4 regions of the Micromonospora sp. NPDC002389 genome follow, and region 1 is predicted to be linked to each of the others. Evidence: riboswitches for the same ligand, from Rfam matches in the RefSeq annotation. Region 1 holds a riboswitch; each other region holds the start of a gene.
What was found. A riboswitch is a leader RNA that binds a small molecule or an ion and turns the genes downstream of it on or off. The one in region 1 is predicted to bind cyclic di-AMP.

Region 1 (2,194 bases):
GGCTGCACCACGCGGCGATGCAGGCGCACTGGCGCGGTGACCTGTCGGCGCGGCAGCTCACCGACGTGCTGGCGCGTCGGGCCGGCTGGGATCCCCGACTGCACCCGGCCGAACAGGAGGTCGTCCTGGCCCGGGTCGTCCGCGACAACCACCGGGCCGCGTACCGGGTTGCCGCCGAGCGGGAACGGGCCGCCTGGCGGGAGGCCGAGCTGGCCACCGAAGCGGCACGGGTGCTCTCCGCCGAGGCGTACGCCGCCGCGCAGCGCCTGCGGCCGAACCTGCTCCCGGCGCCCGCCGTCACCGCCGTCGCACGTCCGGCCGCAGCGGTCCTTCGGTGGCGCCCGGCGCGCGTGGGGTGACCCGGCTCGGCGACCGGATAGTCCGGCCGGATTGGGTGAGCCCGGTCACATCCCTCGGCCAAGCGGACGCCGAGGCGCGAACCGCCCGAGACGTGATGCGATGCCCGGAGACATTGTCTGCGGGTGGTCCCCCTGTCACCGCCTGTTGCGTCGATCGCCGTCGGTCCCGTTGCGCGACGTCGCTGACCGAACGCCCGAAAATCATCGACCTGGATCATGTTTACGCAGGTCAGAGCGGGTTGGCAGGGCAATGACCGGCCAGTAGTGTCGGCCCGTCCGATGCGGTACCCGATCGCAGGAGGCGACGCCGCATCGACCCGCCTAATCGTGGTCTCACGAACCGGGGACCCACCGCACCACTGGGGTGAATCCGCGAGCCTCGGCTCGCGGTAGGGCCATCTTCCCGCCCGAACCCGTCAGCTAACCCGGTCGGCGGTGTCGGAAGGAGCTTTCCTCTCGTGCATCCCCTCGTGGTACCCCTCTTGTTCCTCCACGGCACTGCGGTGCCCGCGCTCACCGGGCCGTCAGCCGCGAGCTGACTGCGGCCACCGCCACCGCCCGGTCGACCGGGCGCAGCCCCTCGCACGGCCCGTCCGCCCACTCGGGCGGTCCTCGGCATGTCCTGTCGAGCTGACCGCCGGAGCGGTTCGCCGTGCCTCCCTGAGCCCCGTGGAGGACTCCGTGAAGCAGACCGTCACGCGCCAGCTACGCCGGCTGGCCACCGAACGCCCCTACCAGGTCGTCGCCGCCTCGGCCGCCGCGCTGGCGCTGGCCACCGGTGCCGGTGCCGTACTCGTCGGCACCGAGGACACCCCGGCCACCGCGCACACCACGACCGCCGTCGCCGAGTTGCGCGGCGACACCGCGGTCTCCCGCGCCGAGGCCCGGGTGGAGCCGACCCCGTCGACCCCGCCCAGCAGCGCGGCCCCGAGCAGCGCCGCGCCGTCGCCGTCGCCCTCGCCGAAGATCACCTCGGCGGCTCCCTCGCCGGTGGCGACCAGTGCGAAGGCCGCACCGAAGGCACCGGCGCGGAAGGTCCTGGACTACGACTTCCAGGCGCAGACCACCGGCTACTACTGCGGCCCGGCCGCGGTACGCAACGCGCTCAGCGCCGCCGGTGTCGACCGTGACCAGGACACGCTGGCCGCCCAGCTCGGCACCACGTACGCCGGCACCAACTCGGCCCAGGACACCACCCGGGTGCTCAACGCCACGGTCAAGGGCGAGCCGTACTCGACCACGATGTTGCCGGGCGGCTCGGCCAGCCCGGCGCAGATGGACCAGCTCCAGGCCGACGTGGTGGAGGCGATCACCGACGGGCGCGGTGTCGTGGTGAACGTGGCCGGCAGCGCCACCGACACCGACGGCGGCTGGCACTCCTTCCCCGGCGGCCACTACGTCGCCGTGGTGGGCTACGAGGACGACGGTCGACTGGTCAAGATCGCCGACTCGGCCGACGCCTCGTACTACTCGTACTGGATGACCACCATCGATCTCGCCCACTGGGCTGCCACCCGCGGCTACTCCTCCTGAGATGTAAGGAAGGGTCCCCTGCTAACGCCTCGTGCATAGCAGGGGACCCTTCCTAACATCCAGGGCGGCGGTGCTGGCCCTGCTCGACCCCTGGCGCTGAGACCGCTCAGGTGGCGCTGGGCAGCGCGGCGTCGGTCGTGGTCCGTGGTGCCGGGGCGGTCCAGGTCGGGTCCAGCTCCCGCCGGGCGGCGGCGAGGAACGCCTCGGCGTACGACTCGGCCGGGAAGTCGCCCAGGTAGCGCCGACGGGTCGCCCAGCGCGCCTCGGCGAGCGGATCGGTGTCGAGCAGCCGGGTCAGCACG
Region 2 (2,194 bases), on a different contig from region 1:
ACCCCGAGCAGTCGTACGCGTGCGGCCCCTCGGCGCCCCACGAGTACGGCTTACCGATCTGGGCGCACGCGAAGGTGACCGCCTCACCGGCCGGGCCACCCGGGTAGGTGGCCGGACAGGGCGCCGGCCGCAACGGACCACCACCCCCGTCGTCGTACGCGCGCAGCCGCAACCGTTGCAGCCGCTCGATCTCGGTGTCGATCTGCCGCCGCTTCGCGGCCAGGTCGGCCTCGGTGCGGGTCAGCTCGGCGGTGGTGCGGTCCAGTCCGGCTCGGGCGGCGGCGAGTTCGTCACGCAGTTCGCGCGCCTGGCGTACGTCCTCCTGCTGGAAGCGGGCGTACCGGTCGAGCAGGCCGAGCTGGGCGACGACCTCGCTCGGCGACCGGCTGCCCAGCAGCGTGTTCACGGCGCGGACCGGCTCGCCCCGGTACGCCCGCGCGGCCAGCGCGCCGACCCGCTTCATCGCCTCGTCCACCTGCTGTTGCAGTGGGGCGATGCGGGCGGTCAGGGCGTCCGCCTCCCGGCGGGTGCCGGCCAGGTCCTGTCGGGTCGCGTTGTGTCGTTCGATGACGGCTTCGAGCCGGTTCCAGTCCTCGTCGATCTGGCGCTCGATGTCGTCGACCGTGGGGTCGGCGTGGGCCGCCGTCGCGCCGCCGGTCAGCAGAACGGCGGTCGCGGCGAGTGCGGCGAGTGCGGTGGTGCAGCGGTACCAGCGGGATCGCGGCGCATCCGTCGTCGGGCCGGGCTTCGCCGACCGGTACGACGGAGGCCGCGGGGCATGGTGTGCCACCGGGCTGCGTACTCCTTCTTCCCAGACCGCCTACCGGGTTAGCTGACGGGTTCGGGCGGGAAGGGGGCGCCCTACCGCGACCATCGCGGACTCACCCCGGGAACCTGGGTCCCCGGCTCGCTCGGACAGCGACTCGGCGGTGTCGGACCGTCACCGCCCCGGGTGGGCGGTCCTGCCAGCGGCCCGACGATTGACCAGCGTAGGGACGACCAGCGTCGATACGCAACACACCCACACCGTCACTCTCGGTGCATTAATCCGACAACGAAGAAGGCCCCCGGTCGCTTGACCGAGGGCCTTTCGTCGTTCCTGCGTACGCGCTCAGGCGTCAGCCGGGTCGGCGGAAGCCGGCGACCGGCATCGTCGTGATCGGCGAGACGTTGACCGGCTTACCGGCCCGTGGTGAGTGGACCATCGTGTTGTTGCCCAGATAGAGCCCGACGTGACTCACGTCGCTGCGGAAGAACACCAGGTCACCAGGGCGGGCCTCGGCCCGGGAGATGACCTTGCCCTCGCGCCACTGGGCGCCGGTGAAGTGGGTGAGGTGGATACCCGCCGCCTTGTACGCGTACTGGGTGAGACCGGAGCAGTCGAACGAGTTCGGCCCGGTGGCACCCCAGACGTACGGCTTGCCGACCTGCGCGCAGGCGGTCCGGATGGCCGTCCGGGCCGCGTCGCTGACCACACCGTTGATGGTCGGGCAGTTGGTGGTCTTGACCGTGGTCACCGGAAGGGACCGCTCCAGCCGCTTGATCTCGGCGTCGATCTGCTTCTTCTTCGCCGCGAGCTGCTTCTGCTTGGCCTCCTGGTCGACGATCAGCGCGTCGAGCGTGGCCTTCTGGTCGTCGTACTTCTTGCGGATCTTCATGACGCCCTCGAGCTGACGGCGCTCCTCCCAGGCCAGCCGGTCGAGGAGGGCCATCTGCTCACCGAGCTGGTCCGGCTTCGCGTTCAGCAGCACCGCGCCGAGTTCCTGCGACGGGCCGGTGATGTAGTACCGGGAGGCGAGGCCGGCGACCCGGTTCATCGCCAGCTCCGTCTCCAGCGCCAGCGGCTGGATCTTCTTCTCCAGCTTGTCGGCCTTCTCGCGGTTGACCCGCAGCTCCGAGCGCACCTTGTTGAACTGCTCGATGGTGGGTTCGAGCTGCTGCCACTGCTTGTCGATCTGGCGCTCGATCTCGTCCACCGACGGCTCGGCGTAGGCGGGCGCGGCGACCATACCGGCACCGACCGCAGCGGCGGCGACCAGGACGACCAAACGGCGAGCGACCTTGCGCAGCCCGCGCGCGGGGGTGGGGCGTCCCGGCGCATGACGATGGAGGGGCATGGTTGCCACCGGCACCGACTCCTTTGCGACCGACCACCGGGCGTCCCGCTAGCGGTAAGGGGCGAGACAGACGACCC
Region 3 (2,194 bases), on a different contig from region 1:
TGGGCATGTCGTACCGGCTGGCCGCCGGTGAGGTGCGGACCGTCGCGGCGGAGCCCGCCGAGATGGCGGGTGTGGTCACGCCCGTGGGCTGACCCGCCGGATTGTCACCGACACGGACGACGAGGGCCGCTCCGCCAGACGGCGGAGCGGCCCTCGCAGGTCACCCGGACGGTGCTCAGTACAGCGACACGTGCACGTGGTCCGTGTGGTTGGACGGGCCGCTGTAGGACCGCCACCTGTTCTCGGTCGGGAACCAGATCTGCCGGTTCCAGATCACGTAGTAGATGCCGAGCCGGTCGGCGTTGCGGACCAGGAAGGCCGCCAGGTTGTTGCCGTAGATCCGGGTGTCGTTGTTGTGCCAGGGGCTGAACCCGCTGTTCTGCAACGACCAGTCACACGCCCGGCCCTTGGGGTGCTCGAACTTGTCACCGGGCCGCCAGCAACCGACGAAGCGGTTGAAGCCGGCGCGCTTGACCTCTTTGTACATGTGCAGCGTGCGCGGCGTGATGCAGCCCGACGTGGTCGGGTCGTTCTGGTTGCACGACTCCGGCTTCCAACTCCCGTCGGACGCGCGGTTCGGCGCGACCCGGGCGACCGGCGAGGTCGCGGCCACCAGGCCGCCGGTCAGGCTCTCGCCACCGACCAGGCGGAGTGACTTCTCCGCCTCGGTCTTCTTGCGCGCCATGTCGTTGGTCAGCTTCTGCTGTTCGCGCACCTCGGCGTCGGACGCGAGCTTGGCCCGGTCGGCGCGCTCCCTGACGGTGTTGACCTCGCCCAGCTTCTTGTCGTTGAACAGGTTCAACTCGTCGAGGGCGGAGGCCCGGTCCATGAACGAGTCCGGCGCGTTGCTCTGCAACAACATCGCTATCGCGCCCACTCGGCCGGTCCGGTACGACTGCGTCGCGATCTCGGCGACCTGCGGCCTGAGCGCTTCCAGGTCGGCCTCTGCGCGGCGCAGTTCGAGATCGAGCTTGAGCTGCCGCTTCTTGGACTTGTCCAGTTGGTTCTTGGCCTTGGAGAAGTCGCGGTTCGCCGACTCGATCAGGTCGTTGAGCATCGGCGGGTCGTCGTCGTGCTCGGCCGGCGCGGGTGGGTTCGGCGCGGCCATGGCCGGCAGGGGGCCGGCGAACACGGCGAACGCGGCGAACACGGCCACCACGGGTGTCATCCAGCGGCGTAGGGGTGCCGTCACTTCTTTCCCTTCCATCGACCGCCGACCGGGTTAGCTGACGGGTTCGGAACGGAAGTGGCCCCTACCGCTGACGCGGATTCACCCCACCTACCTGGGTCCCCGGCTCGCCTCACGGCGATTGGGCGGTGGCACCGCAGGCGCCGGTGCGCGCCTTCGGCGGTGACCGGCAGTGAGGTTACCCGACGGTCGATGTCGGTATCTACGCCCCGAACCCGGCTAGATACGTCATTTCGTAATCGCGATGAGTGACCAACGACACGGGCACGAACCGTGTCGGCAGGGGCGGTCACGCTGCGGGGTGTCACCATGTGGTGTCCGTGCTCCTGTCCGGGTCGGGCCACCGCGATCCGGTGGCGGGGAGTGTGTCACGCGCACGCGCGGTGCTGAGCGCGTGCAGGGCCTCGGTCCGGTCCGTGCCGGGCCGGGGAGTCGGGGGAGTGGGGCCGTCGCCGTCCGGCCCGTCGTCGTGCCCGCCGGGCCCGCCGGGCTCCGGCGTGTCCCGCCGTCCGGCGGTGACCACCAGCGCGGCCAGTGCGGTCGTCAGCGGTACGGCGGCGACCAGCCCCAGCGTGGCCACCACGCTGCGGACGATCTCCTGGGTGAGGAACTCGCTGGTCACGATCTGGCCGAGCGCGCGGGTGTCGGCGGTGAGTAGGAGCAGCAGCGGCAGCGACGCGCCCGCGTACGCCAGCACGATGGTGTTCACCACCGAGGCGATGTGGGCCCGGCCGACCCGGGTCGCCGAGCGGTACAGCTCCCGGCGGGTGAAGCTCGGGTTGGCGTGACGCAGTTCGGTCACGGCGGCGGCCTGGGTCACCGTGACGTCGTCGAGCACGCCGAGCGAGCCGATGATGATGCCGGCGAGGAGCAGGCCGTGCAGGTCGACGTCGCCCCGGAACATGGACAGCGTGGTGGCGTCCTCGCTGCCGAAGCCGGTCAGGTGGGTGGCCCGGGTGGCGGCTAGCCCGAGCAGGCCGGTGAGCACCAGGCTGCCGAGCGTGC
Region 4 (2,194 bases), on a different contig from region 1:
GGGTCGCCCCGCGCGCCGCTGTACGTCCGCCAGCCGCTGCTCGGCAGCCAGATCTGCTTGTACCAGATCACGTAGAGCACGGCGAGACGGTCGGCGTTGTTGACGTAGAACGCCGCCAGGTTGTTGCCGTACGTCCGGTCGCCGCCGGTGGCGACCCCGCCGAAGCCGTTCTTCTGCGCCGCGAAGTCGCAGGCCCGACCCTTCGGGTGCTCACCCGAGCCGCCCGCGCGGTAGCAGGAGACGTACCGGGTGAAGCCGGCCGCCTTGGCCTGGTTGAGCGCGTGCAGGGTGCGGGGCGTGATGCAGCCGTTGGCCGGGGTGGGGTCGTTGACGCTGCACGACTCGGCCGGCCAGGAGCCGTTGGCGTTGCGCGGTGCCGGCTTGGCCGTGGGGCTGCTGGAACCGCCGCCGCGTGCCGGGGTCCGGCTGGCCCGCTCCTGTGCCGCAGCCCGCTCGGCGCGCTCGGCGCGCTCCTCGGCCACGGTCAGCGAGCGCTCGGCCTGCTCCTTGCGCTTGGCCATCACGGCCACCTGCTTGCGCTGCTCCTGCACCTCGACATCGAGGGCCTGCTTGGTCTTGCTGACCTCGTCCCGGGTGGTCCGCAGGTCCCGCAGCGCGCGTTCCTCATTGGCCGCCACCGCGTCCAGCGCCGCCGCGCGGTCCATGAAACCGGCCGGGGAACCGCTGTTGAGCAGCGCCGACGCGGCACCGAGTCGGCCGCCGCGATACGCCTGCGCGGCGATCTCGGCTACCTTGTCGCTGCGTTCGGTGAGCTGACCCTCGGTCGTGGTGAGCTGCTCGGCCAGCTTCTTCTGCCGGTCGACCGAGCGGTCCAGGGCGGTCTTGGCGTCGAGGTAGCCCTTGCTGGCCGCCTCCAACTGGGCGCGCAGCGCCGGTGTGCCGCCCTCGTCGCCGACGTCACCGGGGGCTGCGGAGGCGGCGCTGAAGGGAGCGAGCGCGGCGCCCAGGGCGAGGGCGAGCCCCGCAGCGATCAGGGCCGCCGTACGGGCGGCCGGTCTCACGGTTGCCACTGCTGGCATGCACATGTCCTTCCGTCAGCCGCCGACCGGGTTAGCTGACGGGTTCGGGACGGAAGATCCCTACCGCTGGACGCGGATGCACCCCTGGAACATGGTTCCCCGGTTCGCCCTGGCAGGCGATTAGGCGGCGGTCACCGCCGGCACCGTCGAGTGCCGCCTGGCGGAGACCGGGTCCGAGCCTACCGGTGCTGGTGGGGCTGGTGCAGCCGGTGTGACTCCTGGTGTTCCCCTGATCACCAGTAAACCAGACATAACGGATTTTGGTTGCTTTTTGTCCAGTGCCCAAACGGTCCAGGCGACGATCCGGCGAGTGGCTTTTCAGCTATGCACTGCTCAGCCAGTCGGTGGTGCGACGGACGTCGGCGGCAGTGCGGCAACGGATGGTCTTGTCCGCGACCAGACTGACGAACTGCTCAAGCGTGCGGGTTCCGTTGGCCCCGTCCCGTTCATGCAGTTGCTCGGCTGTCGCGAGGGGTCGGGAACGGTAGCTGCGCGATCCACGCGCTACGCGGACGGCTGACCGGACATCCCAGTCACTGCCACCGCGTAGTCGGTGCTCAATCGCGCGCCGCACTACCCGCCAGGTCGTCATCCGCGTCGGCAAGTCGAGCCAGACGACGACGTCGGCAGCGTCGCGCAACGCTGAGGTCCAGCCGGCATACAAACCCTCCGCCACCCAGGTTTCAGTGGTGGCGAGTTCGGCCGCGCGTTCCCGACGGACACCATCAGAGGTCCGTGTCCACTGCCAGAACGGAGCCTCGTTACGACCGTCCGGAGAGTCATACGCCAGCCTGTCCAACTCGCGACACGGCGCGGACAGCAGCGTTGCCAACGTGCGTGCAAGCGTCGTCTTTCCACTGCCAGGACCGCCGAGGATGAGCACGCGCTTCGCCTTCACAGGACGCGCCCGAAGTTCGTGTGCTGGCATGACGGGCACCCTATCCGGCGCGCTGATCACAGCTGCTACACAACCCTGGACGACCGCCCCGTCAGCCGTCTCCCGGCCCAGGGGAGCGAGGCCCCTCAGCCCCGCCCACACCGAGGACGACGTTCTACACCACATGGAGACCGGGCGATGGTCCGGACTGCTGACCCTCTACACCGGCCGCTACGGCTACCGGTGGCGCCGCAGGTTCACCGCAGAGTGGCGCAAG

Region 2: it holds a riboswitch for cyclic di-AMP, as region 1 does, so the genes downstream of both, ABT008_RS19775 (NlpC/P60 family protein) here and ABT008_RS10200 (C39 family peptidase) in region 1, are expected to answer to the same signal.
Region 3: it holds a riboswitch for cyclic di-AMP, as region 1 does, so the genes downstream of both, ABT008_RS12835 (coiled-coil domain-containing protein) here and ABT008_RS10200 (C39 family peptidase) in region 1, are expected to answer to the same signal.
Region 4: it holds a riboswitch for cyclic di-AMP, as region 1 does, so the genes downstream of both, ABT008_RS23380 (coiled-coil domain-containing protein) here and ABT008_RS10200 (C39 family peptidase) in region 1, are expected to answer to the same signal.

Annotation. Positions count from the first base shown of each region.
Region 1 is NZ_JBEOWP010000004.1:289,114-291,307, reverse strand. It holds gene ABT008_RS10205 (hypothetical protein) at 1-359, shown strand, start outside; cyclic di-AMP (ydaO/yuaA leader) riboswitch at 668-809, shown strand; gene ABT008_RS10200 (C39 family peptidase) at 1,029-1,892, shown strand; gene ABT008_RS10195 (CDP-glycerol glycerophosphotransferase family protein) at 1,999-2,194, opposite strand, start outside.
Region 2 is NZ_JBEOWP010000009.1:322,360-324,553, forward strand. It holds gene ABT008_RS19775 (NlpC/P60 family protein) at 1-790, opposite strand, end outside; cyclic di-AMP (ydaO/yuaA leader) riboswitch at 803-939, opposite strand; gene ABT008_RS19780 (C40 family peptidase) at 1,119-2,132, opposite strand.
Region 3 is NZ_JBEOWP010000005.1:453,915-456,108, reverse strand. It holds gene ABT008_RS12840 (carbonic anhydrase) at 1-92, shown strand, start outside; gene ABT008_RS12835 (coiled-coil domain-containing protein) at 176-1,192, opposite strand; cyclic di-AMP (ydaO/yuaA leader) riboswitch at 1,197-1,327, opposite strand; gene ABT008_RS12830 (YibE/F family protein) at 1,494-2,194, opposite strand, start outside.
Region 4 is NZ_JBEOWP010000013.1:99,285-101,478, forward strand. It holds gene ABT008_RS23380 (coiled-coil domain-containing protein) at 1-1,040, opposite strand, end outside; cyclic di-AMP (ydaO/yuaA leader) riboswitch at 1,045-1,177, opposite strand; gene ABT008_RS23385 (P-loop NTPase family protein) at 1,363-1,968, opposite strand.